4 regions of the Phyllobacterium zundukense genome follow, and region 3 is predicted to be linked to each of the others. Evidence: predicted binding sites of a transcription regulator. Region 3 holds the regulator's gene; each other region holds the start of a gene.
The links. Region 3 encodes PhoB, which activates phosphate uptake and scavenging genes when phosphate is short. Its sites were predicted from a motif close to TGTCATNNANCTGTCAT; they were not measured.
Positions count from the first base shown of each region.

Region 1 (3,112 bases), 900 kb from region 3:
TCTGCCTGTGGTGGCAAATGTCTCCTTCTCCATCAAGGCCGGTGAATGTGCCGTCCTTGGTGGTCCGTCCGGCGCTGGCAAAAGCTCGATCCTGAAAATGGTCTATGGCAATTATGCCGTGGATGGGGGCCAGATCATCGTGCCCTACCGCGACCGTTTGGTTGATGTTGCCGCTGCCGATCCACGCACGATGCTCGGCATTCGCCGCGACATGATCGGTTACGTCAGCCAGTTCTTGCGCACGGTGCCGCGCGTTTCGGCCTTGGACGTAGTGGCGGAACCGCTGATCGCTCGGGGTGTGGAGCGCACCGAGGCACGCGACAAGGCAGCGTCATTGCTTGCCGGGCTCAACCTGCCCGAGCGTTTGTGGTCACTGCCACCCGCCACATTTTCTGGCGGTGAGCAGCAGCGCGTCAATATTGCGCGCGGCTTCATCACCGATCATCCGATCCTGCTGCTCGACGAGCCGACAGCATCTCTCGACGCCAAAAACCGCAATGTGGTTGTCTCGATGATCCAGCAGAAGAAGGCTTCCGGCGTTGCCATGCTCGGGATCTTCCACGACGAGGATGTGCGTGAGGCTGTGGCAGATCGCATTATCGATGTCACGGCGTTTTCGGTACCAAACGAGGCTGCAGCATGACCCGGCTTTCAGAAACGCCGTTTATTCACGAGACCGCGTCTGTTCATGATTGCCAACTCGGTCGATACACGGAAATCTCCGAGCGCTGCCGCATCAGCGAAGCCACTCTTGGCGACTACTCCTACATCATGCAGGACGGTGCTGTCTGGTGCGCAACCATCGGCAAATTCGCGAACATTGCTGCAAGCGTTCGTATCAACGCGCCCAATCACCCGACATGGCGGCCGACACTGCATCACTTCACATACCGGTCCGGCGACTATTGGGAAGGTGCCGGTGTCGACGAGGCATTTTTCCAATGGCGCAGAACAAACTTCGTCACCATTGGCCACGACGTCTGGATCGGTCATGGCGCAACCATTTTGCCGGGTGTCACAGTGGGCAAAGGCGCCGTGATCGGGGCAGGGGCGGTCGTCTCCAGGGATGTTGCGCCTTACACCATTGTCGGTGGGGTTCCTGCCCGGAAAATCCGCGATCGCTTTGATGGAAAAACAGCTGAACGCCTGCAGATCCTCGCATGGTGGGACTGGGATCACGCAAAGTTGCGCAATACTCTCGATGACTTCCGCACGCTGGATATCGAGGCTTTTCTCGAGAAACACGACGTCTAAACCAAAGGTATTATACCCGCTGCGCGCGACACACAGTTGTCATTCAACTGAAACAAAAACGACATCGCACCTTCACATCCGTGTCCTAGGACAGAGCGACGCCAAAAGGGATTGACTGATGCTGAAGATTGAAAATGTGACGCGGCGTTTTGGCAAGTTTACGGCCATCGACGATGTCAATTTGGAAATCCCGCAAGGCCAGATGGTTGGTATTATCGGTCGTTCAGGCGCAGGCAAATCAACCTTGCTGCGCATGATCAACCGGCTGGTTGATCCTTCAGAAGGTTCGATCTTTTTCGAGGGAACCAATGTCGCGCAATTGAGAGGGGCGCAACTGCGCAATTGGCAACGCGATTGTGCGATGATTTTCCAGCAGTTCAATCTGGTGCCGCGCCTAGACGTTCTCACCAATGTGCTTCTTGGCCGCCTTAACCATCGTTCGACGATCAAGAGCCTCCTGGGAATGTTCTCCCGTGAAGAACGCGCCATGGCAATCGCTGCTCTCGAGCGGCTCGATATCGCCAAGACGGCGCTGCAACGGGCCGGGACACTGTCCGGGGGGCAGCAGCAGCGTGTCGCCATCGCCCGTGCCCTCATGCAAAACCCCAAAATCATTCTCGCCGATGAACCCATAGCCTCGCTCGATCCGCGCAATGCGCAGGTTGTGATGGAGTCGCTGCGTGACATCAATGAGAAGGAAGGTCTGACAGTTATCACCAATCTGCACACGCTCGATACTGCGCGGCACTTCTGCCAGCGCATCATCGGTATGCAGGGCGGCAAGGTTGTCTTCGACGGAACCCCGGATGACCTAACAGAACTAGCTGCCCGCCGCATCTACGGCGCTGACGGCATGAAGGACGCGTTTTCAGAAGCCATTACATCGACAAGCATCGGTCGTGCCGTACCAAAGCCAATTCCTGAGCTGGAGGCCATTCTGGCCGCGCGTTAGCGCAAAGAGATCGTCTCGCCCACGTACGGGCTCATATGAAAACAGATCGCAAACCCATTTTGGACGTTTGACAGGAGAGAACCATGTTGCTCAAGAAAGCCCTACTCAGTGCAATCGCAATCGGCGCAATGCTCGCTGGTTCGATGGCCCGCGCTGAAAATCTCGAAACATTCCGCGTCGGCATCATCGGCGGCGAAAATGAAGCTGATCGCCTGCGCAATTATCAGTGCATTGTCGATCAACTGCCGAAGGTCCTGGGCGTTAAGGAAGTAAAGCTCTTCCCGGCCACCGACTATGATGGCGTCATCCAGGGTCTGCTCGGCGGCACGCTCGATTATGCAGAGCTTGGCGCTTCCGGTTTCGCTAAGATCTATCTTACCAATCCCAAGGCTGTTGAACCGATCCTGACGACTGTTCAGACCGATGGTGCGACCGGCTATTATTCCATCATGGTTGCCCGCAAGGACAGCGGCATCAAGACGCTCGCCGACATGAAGGGCAAGAAACTCGGTTTTGCTGATCCGGATTCCACGTCCGGCTATCTCATTCCAGTGACTTCGCTGCCGAAAGACATCAAGACTTCGGTCAAGGACTACTTCAGCGAAACGGGTTTCGGCGGCGGTCATGAGAACCTCGTTCTCGCTGTCAAGGACGGCAAGTTCGATGCCGGCACGACCTTCGGTTCGGGTGTGGGCAAGTTTGACGAAGGCTACACATCAGGCAATCTGCGCAAGATGGTCGACAAGGGTCTTATCGATATGAAGGACTTCGTCGAACTGTGGAAGTCGCCGCTCATTCCAAACGGCCCGATCGTTATCCGCACTTCGCTCGACAGCAACCTGAAGACTAAGTTCAAGGACTACATGATGAACTTGCCGAAGTCTGATCCCGCCTGCTTCGCAGCAA
Region 1 covers NZ_CP017940.1:1,201,889-1,205,000, forward strand. Annotated here, with positions in the region: gene phnL (phosphonate C-P lyase system protein PhnL) at 1-643, shown strand, start outside; gene BLM14_RS05800 (DapH/DapD/GlmU-related protein) at 640-1,254, shown strand; gene phnC (phosphonate ABC transporter ATP-binding protein) at 1,373-2,206, shown strand; gene phnD (phosphonate ABC transporter substrate-binding protein) at 2,293-3,112, shown strand, end outside.
Region 1: the regulator PhoB is predicted to act here: its motif matches at 1,292-1,308, upstream of phnC (phosphonate ABC transporter ATP-binding protein).

Region 2 (3,112 bases), 1.0 Mb from region 3:
GCAGGCGCGATTCGATGACCTGGGGACGCCCGATCAGGGTAGGGACGGCGATGCCTTCTTCCAGCACCACTTGCGCAGCGCGCAGTACGCGCTCGTCTTCGCCGTCCGAATAGATGACACGCTTCTTCTCGGCAGTTTTCGCCGCCGTGAAAATTGGCTTCATGATCAGGCCGGAGCGGAAAACAAAACGGTTCAAGCGGTCCAGATAGACGTCGAAATCTTCGATCGGACGCTCCGCGACACCTGTTTCCATGGCCGCCTTGGCGACTGCCGGGGCAATGCGCAGGATGAGACGCGGATCGAAAGGTGACGGAATGAGGTAATTGGGTCCGAAGGTTGGCGTCTCGCCGGAATAGGCGCGGGCGGCGACGTCGGATGGCTCTTCACGGGCGAGCGCGGCAATGGCCTTCACCGCGGCCATCTTCATTTCTTCGTTGATCGCCCGCGCACCGCAATCGAGTGCGCCACGGAAGATATAGGGGAAGCAAAGAACATTGTTGACCTGGTTGGGGAAATCCGACCGGCCGGTGCAGATCATAGCGTCGGCACGCGCAGCGCGTGCCTCTTCCGGCATGATTTCCGGATTGGGATTGGCGAGCGCCATGATCAGCGGGTTGGGCGCCATCTGTTTCAAGAGTTCGGGCTTCAATACACCGGCAGCGGAAAGGCCGAGGAACACGTCGGCGCCGCCAATGACATCGGCAAGAACGCGCGCGTCGGTCTTTTGCACATAGACTGACTTCCAGCGGTCCATCAGCGTGTTGCGGCCTTCATAGACAACGCCGTCCAGGTCGCAGACCCAGATGTTTTTCCGGTCCGCACCGAGCTTCACCAGAAGGTTGAGGCAGGCGAGGGCGGCCGCACCTGCGCCGGACGCAACGATCTTGACCTTGGACAAGTCTTTTCCGGCGAGCTCCATGCCGTTGAGAATGGCCGCCGCCACGATGATCGCCGTGCCGTGCTGATCATCATGGAACACCGGGATATTCATCTTGGCGCGGAGCTGTTCCTCGACCTCGAAACATTCCGGCGCCTTGATGTCTTCAAGATTGATGCCGCCGAAGGTCGGTTCGAGTGCTGCTACCACATCGACGATCTTGTTGATTTCCTGGGCGTCGATCTCGATGTCGAACACGTCGATATTGGCGAATTTCTTGAACAGGACGGCTTTGCCCTCCATGACCGGCTTGGATGCGAGCGGTCCGATATTGCCAAGGCCGAGAACGGCAGTGCCGTTGGAGATGACGGCCACAAGATTGGCGCGGCTCGTATAATCCGCTGCCGTCGCGGGATCCTTGTGAATGGCGAGACATGGCGCAGCAACACCGGGCGAATAGGCGAGCGCCAGGTCGCGCTGATTGCCCAGTGTCTTCGTAGCCTGGATTTCCAGCTTACCCGGTTGAGGAAAGCGATGATAAAACAGGGCGCTTTCTTCAAGATCAGAGCTGCTGGGTACGTTGTCCTTGGCCATGGATAATGTCCTCCGGGGAATTGGCTCGTCGTCATAAACTCGCGTATCAATTTGTTTAGCACGCATAAATAACAGCGTGAGGCATAAATGAAGTCTATTTTGTTACAAGTGTTTATCTTCAGAAAACACGCACTTTTCCGCGCCGTCATAAGACTGTGACATGAATCGGGTTTGTGTCAGCGCAACTGGACGCATTTGCGTCAGCGCTGAACGGAGATCAGCATCATGGTCGAGAACGAGGCCCGTAAGTTTCGCACACTCTTTCTATCCGATGTTCATCTCGGATCGAAAGGCGCAAAGGCGAGTTTTCTCCTGGATTTTCTGAAATACCATGATGCCGATACGATTTATCTGGTTGGCGATATTGTCGATGGCTGGCGCCTGCGGCGCAACTGGCATTGGCCGCAGGAACACAATGATATCGTCCAGAAGCTTTTGCGCAAGAGCCGCAAGGGCGCCCGCATCCTCTATATCGCCGGGAACCATGACGAGTTCCTGCGTGATTTTCAGGGAACGCATTTCGGCGGCATCGAAGTCATGGACCGGACGATGCACGAGACAGCAGATGGCAGGAAATTCCTCGTCATCCATGGCGACCAGTTCGATGTCGTCGTGCGCAACGCCCGGCACATCGCCTATCTTGGCGACTGGGCCTACGACGCGGCGCTCGCCATCAACACGGTCATGAACAAGGTGCGGCGCATGCTCGGCTTGCGCTACTGGTCTTTTTCGGCCTGGGCAAAATTTCGTGTCAAGAAAGCCGTGAACTTTATCGGTTCGTTCCAGACAGTGGTTTCCGATGAAGCACGGCGTATTGGCGCTGACGGCGTGATTTGCGGTCACATCCACCATGCTACGATCGAGCAGATCGATGGTATTGAGTACATCAATACTGGCGACTGGGTGGAGAGCTGCACCGCCATTGTCGAACATCATGATGGTCGGATGGAGCTTCTGTCGTGGACGCATCTTATCGGCGAGCAGGCCGGTTTCGCACCGGTCGTTCGTTTGGACGACAAGCGTCCAAAGGCGGCGAATGCGGCCTGAGCGAAGCGCCCAGCCAAAACGGCTTGTCATTGTTTCGGACGCCTGGCACCCCCAGGTGAATGGTGTGGTGCGGACGCTGACCAAGCTGCGCGAGCAGATGGAGGTGCGCGGCTTTGAAGTGACGATCATCTCGCCCGCAGATTATCGTTCAGCTCCCTGCCCGACCTATCCGGAAATCCGCCTCGCATTGACCTACCCGCTCGCAGTCAAGGCGCGGATAGAGGCGCTCCAGCCGGCTTTCGTCCATATCGCCACGGAAGGCCCGCTCGGTATCATGGCGCGGCGGGCTTGCTTGAAGAACAAATGGCGCTTTACCACCAGCTTTCATACGCGCTTTCCAGAATACCTGCGCGAACGGCTGCCGGTCCCGCTTTCCTGGTCCTATCGTTTCCTGCGGCGCTTTCACAATGCCGCTGAAACCTGCCTCGTTCCCACGCAATCGATCCATGACGAACTGCTGGCGCGAGGCTTCGACACGCTCAAGGTGTGGACTCGCGGCGTGGACCGCGAACTCTTTCGGCCCCAGCCGGACGTGGATCTCAAACTGCCGCGACCGATTTTTCTCTGTGTCGGCCGGGTTGCTCCGGAAAAAAA
Region 2 covers NZ_CP017940.1:1,292,421-1,295,532, forward strand. Annotated here, with positions in the region: gene BLM14_RS06310 (NADP-dependent malic enzyme) at 1-1,471, opposite strand, end outside; gene BLM14_RS06315 (UDP-2,3-diacylglucosamine diphosphatase) at 1,697-2,518, shown strand; gene BLM14_RS06320 (glycosyltransferase family 4 protein) at 2,508-3,112, shown strand, end outside.
Region 2: the regulator PhoB is predicted to act here: its motif matches at 1,615-1,631, upstream of BLM14_RS06315 (UDP-2,3-diacylglucosamine diphosphatase).

Region 3 (3,112 bases):
ACATGGACCGCTTCGACCAGGTTTTCGGCCATGTCTTCAAGGGCATCGAAGCCTTGCATGGCGAAGGTGCCGTCGACGTGGCCAATCTTCCGGAGGAATGGCTGCGGCGACTGGCGGAAAAACACCTGACCGAGGAAGAGAAAAAACTGATCGAAGCACTTGGCGGCTTCGACAAGCTGATGGAAACCCTGCGTCAGCGCCTCGAGGAACAGCAGGGCCGTCATCAGGGTGGGTCGAAATGGATCGGTACGGCAGGCACGTCACCCTTCGGCGCCTATGGCTATAACGCGGAAGGCGTGCGGATCGGCCAGGACGAAAGCCGCCATCACCGGGCAGTCAAGGTCTGGGACAAGCGGGAGTTCAAGAACTTCGATGACAGTGTTGAGCTCGGCACGCGCAACATCAAGGTTGCACTGAAGCGACTGCGGCGCTGGGTGCGCGAGGGCGCCGAGGACGAACTGGATCTCTCGGGAACAATCAGATCCACCGCGGAACACGGCTATCTGGATGTGCAGATCCGGCCGGAGCGGCGCAATCATGTCAAGCTGCTGATGTTCTTTGATGTCGGCGGTTCCATGGACGAGCATATCAAGATCGCCGAAGAGCTGTTCTCAGCCGTGCGCTCCGAGTTCAAGCACATGGAGTATTTCTACTTCCATAATTGCCTTTATGAGGCTGTGTGGAAGGACAACCGCCGCCGCTATACCGAAAGCATCCCGACGCAGGATGTCATCCATAAATATGGATCGGACTACAAGGTGATCTTCGTCGGTGACGCGGCGATGGCGCCCTATGAAGTCTCGCATTCTGGGGGTTCCGTCGAACACTGGAACGAGGAAGCCGGTGCTGTCTGGCTCACACGTGTGCTCGACCAATGGAAGAATACGGTCTGGCTCAATCCCACCAAGGAAGCCTATTGGAACTACACGGCATCGACGTCCATGATCCGCGGAATTTTCGCGCAGCGGATGTATCCGCTTACCCTTTCAGGCATCGAGACCGCGACCCGCGAACTCTCGCGTAAGCACTGAACGCTCAGCCGAACGAATACCCGGCGCCGCGTACGGTGCGGATCGGGTCGATCGAACGGCCAATATTGATCGCCTTGCGCAGCCGTCCGACATGCACGTCGACCGTGCGGTCATCGACATAGATATCCGCGCCCCAGACATTGTCGAGCAGCTGGCCGCGTGAGAACACCCGTCCCGGCGACTGCATCAGGAATTCCAATAGGCGGAATTCCGTCGGCCCGAGCTTCAGTTCACGTTCCTTGCGGAATACGCGGTGCTGCTCACGGTCGAGCTTCAGGTCGCCGAAGCTCAGAACATGCGAAAGAAGACTCGGATTGACGCGGCGTAGCATCGCCTTGATGCGGGCGAGAAGCTCCGGCGTCGAGAACGGCTTGACCATATAGTCGTCCGCACCGGTCGCCAGACCCCGCACCCGCTCGCTTTCCTCACCGCGTGCCGTCAGCATGATGATCGGCAGGATTTCCGTCTCGCGCCGGGCTCGGAGGCGCCGGCAAAGCTCGATGCCGGAAAGACCGGGCAGCATCCAGTCAAGGATCAGAAGATCCGGCACCTTCTCGCGCAACGCAATTTCCGCTTCGTCGCCGCGCGTGATCGTCTCAACAATATAGCCTTCAGCTTCAAGATTGTACCGGAGAAGGACGCTCAAAGCTTCCTCGTCCTCCACAACGGTGATTTTGGGGGCTATCGCCATGGCTCGTTCTATCCTGGATTACGATTGTCTGGCTTCGTCGACGACGATGCTGTGAGTCTGGTCTTCCTTCGGTCGCTCGGCCGGCAATTGCGAACCGGTGACGATGTAATAGACGGTCTCGGCAATATTGGTAGCGTGGTCGCCAATACGCTCGATGTTCTTGGCGCAGAACAGAAGGTGCGTGCAAGCCGAGATGTTGCGCGGATCTTCCATCATGTAGGTCAGTAGTTCGCGGAACAGCGAGGTATAGAGCGCGTCGATCTCGTCATCGCGTTCACGCACAATGTTTACCTGCTGGACAGAACGTGTCGCATAGGCATCCAGCACATCCTTGAGCTGCGTCAGGGCCAGTTCGGCGATAGTCTGCAGACCGCGATAAACCGACAGCGTCTGCCGGGTATCGGTAACGGCAACGACCCGCTTGGCGATGTTTTTGCCGAGATCGCCGATGCGCTCGAGATCCGAGGAAATACGGATCGTGCCGATGATCTCGCGCAGATCGATAGCCATCGGCTGACGCTTGCCAATGATGGTAATGGCCTTTTCATCGATTTCCCGTTGACCGGCATCGAGGATCAGATCGTCCGAAATCACGCGCTGTGCCAGCGCGTTGTCGGAATTGACCATCGCGGTGACCGCCTGTTCGACCATCCGTTCCGCATGACCGCCCATCTCTGCGATCTTGTGCGTCAGGAACTTCAGTTCATCGTCGTAGGAACGCACAGTATGCTGGGCCTGCTGTTCGGTCATGTTCTTACCCTCGTTTCCTCACTGCGACGAGCGTCTTAACGAACGCACAAAGGACGCAGTAACAATTTGAATACTCAATCAGCCGAAGCGCCCGGTGATATAGTCTTGTGTTCGCTTTTCTGACGGATTGGTGAACATCATTTCCGTATCGCCCACCTCTACCAGATTGCCGAGATGGAACATGGCTGTCCGCTGCGAAACACGGGCTGCCTGCTGCATCGAATGCGTCACGATGACGATCGTGTAGTTCTGGCGCAATTCGTCAATCAGTTCTTCGACCTTGGCTGTAGCAATAGGATCAAGCGCCGAGCACGGTTCATCCATCAAAATGACTTCCGGGCTGACGGCGATGGCGCGCGCAATGCAAAGGCGCTGCTGCTGACCACCGGACAGACCGGTTCCCGCCTCGTGCAAGCGATCCTTCACCTCGTCGAACAGGCTGGCGCGGCGCAAGCTCTTCTCAACGATTTCCTCGAGCTGCTGGCGATTCTTGGCGAGGCCGTGAATACGCGGGCCGTAGGCGACATTTTCGAAGATGGACTTCGGAAAGGGGTTAGGCTTCTGGAACACCATGCCGACACGGGCGCGTAGTTCCACAACATCGATCTTCGGATTGTAGATATCCTCGTCATCGAGCGTG
Region 3 covers NZ_CP017940.1:297,009-300,120, reverse strand. Annotated here, with positions in the region: gene BLM14_RS01460 (vWA domain-containing protein) at 1-1,031, shown strand, start outside; gene phoB (phosphate regulon transcriptional regulator PhoB) at 1,036-1,722, opposite strand; gene phoU (phosphate signaling complex protein PhoU) at 1,741-2,472, opposite strand; gene pstB (phosphate ABC transporter ATP-binding protein PstB) at 2,551-3,112, opposite strand, start outside.

Region 4 (3,112 bases), 370 kb from region 3:
ATGGGCTCGTTCCTGTTCATGGGTCTGATCGGCATCATCCTGGCTTCCGTGGTCAATATCTTCCTTGCATCCAGTGCGTTGCAGTTCGCGATCTCGGCCATCGGCGTTCTGGTCTTCGCTGGCCTTACCGCGTATGACACGCAGAATATCAAGGAAATGTACTACGAAGGCGATGCTGCGGACACCTATGGCCGCAAGGCAATCATGGGCGCGCTGCGTCTCTATCTCGACTTCATCAACATGTTCATGTTCCTGCTGCAGTTCCTGGGCAACCGCGAATAACCACCCGAACATGAATTGAAGATCAGGGCAGCGGAAACGCTGCCCTTTTCTTTGGTGCCTCGTTCACCAAACGATGCCGCAGGCAAAGTTTATGTCTGGGCCTCTTCAAATTGTTGGCAAAGAAGTGCATGAAGCTGTCAAGATTGACCTTTGCTGCGAAGCCCATGTCTCCAATAGAAATCCGCTCGGCGCGTCCTGCCGATCTTGCCGCCATCACCGAGATTTATCGTGATGCCGTTCTCCATGGAACGGCGACTTATGAAATTGATCCGCCTGACTTTGACGAAATGGTCCGGCGGTTTCATGCCATTACCGCAGACGGTTTTCCGTATGTTGTGGCGGAGTACGGAGGATCGGTGTTCGGGTATGCCTATGCCAACTACTTCCGTACACGCCCTGCCTATTGGTGGTCCGTGGAAGATTCGATCTATGTCGCGCCCGAAGCCAAAGGCCGCGGACTTGGCAAATTGCTTCTGCAGCGACTGATCAAGGATTGTACTGCTCTCGGTTTTCGCCAGCTCATCGCAGTCATTGGCGATGGTCACGAAGCCTCCGCGTCGGTACGGCTGCACACCAGCGCCGGCTTCTCGTTTTGTGGCACCATAAGAGGTTCGGGCTTCAAGCATGGCCGTTGGCTGGATACGGCGTTGATGCAACTCGACATGAATGGCGGCGCCGAGACGCTGCCCGGCAAGCCCCCACTAAGAGCGTAACGCCTATCCCCGGACGATACTCAAGCTTTTGTCAAAGACCCTGAGTACGCGATCGAGTTCATGGCCGCGTTTGAGAATGAGGCCGCTGGCGGCGATGACGCTATAGGCCCCCTGTTTGCGGGCCAGTCTGGGGTTTTTCTCGACCCGAAACATCGGCACTTCGCTGGCCCGCCGAAAAATCGAAAAGACGGCGCGATCCATCAGGTGATCGATGGCATAATCGCGCCACTCGCCCGCGGAGACCATAAAGCCGTATATGCGAAGGATTTGATCAAGCTCACGCCGATTGAAGGTAATGGGCGGATCACTGGTGCGCACTAGAGAGATAAGTTTCGCCTGCTGTTGCGATTCATCGCCACCCGCATTGCTGTCCATCAATCAACCGCCCTTAAATTTGTCGTGTGACACCTGGATGACATAAAGGTGACCTGTTCCGCATGTATTTACAAGACCGGAATGATCGTGCGGATGCCAATTATTGGCTTTGCAAACTGTTTTTTGATCATTCTCACGAAGCAATACGGCTTGATTCCAATGGTGATGGTCTGACACATTCTCGCCATTATCTGTTCGCATTGCCGCCCGATTCGAAACCCAACATCGTTGTCATGTTGTCTGAGACGGTTCGCTCTCGAGCAATCCGATACCCCAAGCCCCCCGCCCAACGGGTTGTTTGGGTCCGAACCAATTAGTCTCCCTATATATGACAACATGCCCCAATACCTCAGGCCGGATTTATCCGGCCTGTTTTTGTTTGGGAGCCGGTTCTATCAGGGTTTCGCCGCCATGATGGACGCCCCAATGATGGGACCGGGTTTGCCTTCGCCGAGCATTTCCTGCAGCAAAACTGCGCATCCGGTCGCTTTTTTACTGGCGAGTTCACTCAGCGGAATTTCAATTTTCTGGGGCTTGCCGTCCCACATGCCGACTGTTTCCATCGCCCGCACGCTGTTGGCGTAACTCACCTTGCGCCCGACATTCTCGCCGTCGGGAATTTCAACGATGGTTTCCCGGTTAAAATAGGCGAGCAGAACTCGAACAGGATTTGTCGCGCCGGAACCGGGGCCAATATCTATCAGCAGCCGGTCAGGCGCGGTCTTCTCGATCGAAACCGGGACGGTCAGGCCGGTCGGTGTGCCGCGCGTTTCTGCAATGCGCCTGCGAATCTTTTGGCCATCCTGCCCATTCATATGTTCGCGGCCGTTCAGGATTACCTGGGGAGTGTAAACGCCGTTCAGGCGCAGCGCCGTGCGATAGGCGTTCTGCCGGTCGGTGTTTTCCGGCAATGCAAGATTGTCCGTCCAGCCGCGATAATCCCAATAGTCCACGTGAAATGCGAGGGCGACAACCTTCCCTTCGGTCGCGAGCTCTTTCAGCACCGCATCTGCTGGCGGGCAGGAACCGCAACCCTGGGACGTGTAAAGTTCGACAACACCATCAGGCTTTTTGCCAACGTTCTCCGCACAGACCGGCAGCACATAGGCAGCTGCCGCCAGAAGCGGAGCACCGATCAAAATACGTCTGGATAGAACAGGCAAAGGCACAGGTTGTATTCACTTCCCAATTTGAATGGGCTTGTTGTCAGATAAAATGATTGCGAGATGATTGATAGGAGCCGGACGTTTCAAGAGGAAGTCACTTTGAGGTGAATTCGATCACGTTTGTTCTCTCCAACCCAATCAAAAGGCCGCCGGTTGCCCGGCGGCCTTTTATTTTCATGATTCCGATCGATCAGGCAGCGAGATCGCGCAGAACGTACTGCAAAATGCCGCCGTTCTTCAGGTACTCCAGTTCATCGATCGTATCGATGCGGCAGATCAGCGGCACCTGTTTGACGCTGCCATCGGCGTAGGTCACCGTGGCAAATGTCTTCTGGCGCGGCTGGATCGCGGCCAGACCTTCGATGGAGACGATTTCGTCGCCCTTCAGGCCAAGCGATTGCCAACTTGTGCCGTCTTCGAGAACGAATGGCACGATACCCATGCCGACCAGGTTCGAACGGTGGATACGTTCGAAGGACTGGGCAATCACAGCGCGAACACCCAGCAGGTTGGTGCCCTTGGCCGCCCAGTCGCGTGACGAGCCGTTGCCGTATTCCACACCGGCGAAGATCACCA
Region 4 covers NZ_CP017940.1:3,879,741-3,882,852, forward strand. Annotated here, with positions in the region: gene BLM14_RS19380 (Bax inhibitor-1/YccA family protein) at 1-282, shown strand, start outside; gene BLM14_RS19385 (GNAT family N-acetyltransferase) at 447-995, shown strand; gene BLM14_RS19390 (DUF2794 domain-containing protein) at 999-1,373, opposite strand; gene BLM14_RS19400 (DUF1223 domain-containing protein) at 1,766-2,491, opposite strand; gene acnA (aconitate hydratase AcnA) at 2,727-3,112, opposite strand, start outside.
Region 4: the regulator PhoB is predicted to act here: its motif matches at 1,397-1,413, upstream of BLM14_RS19390 (DUF2794 domain-containing protein).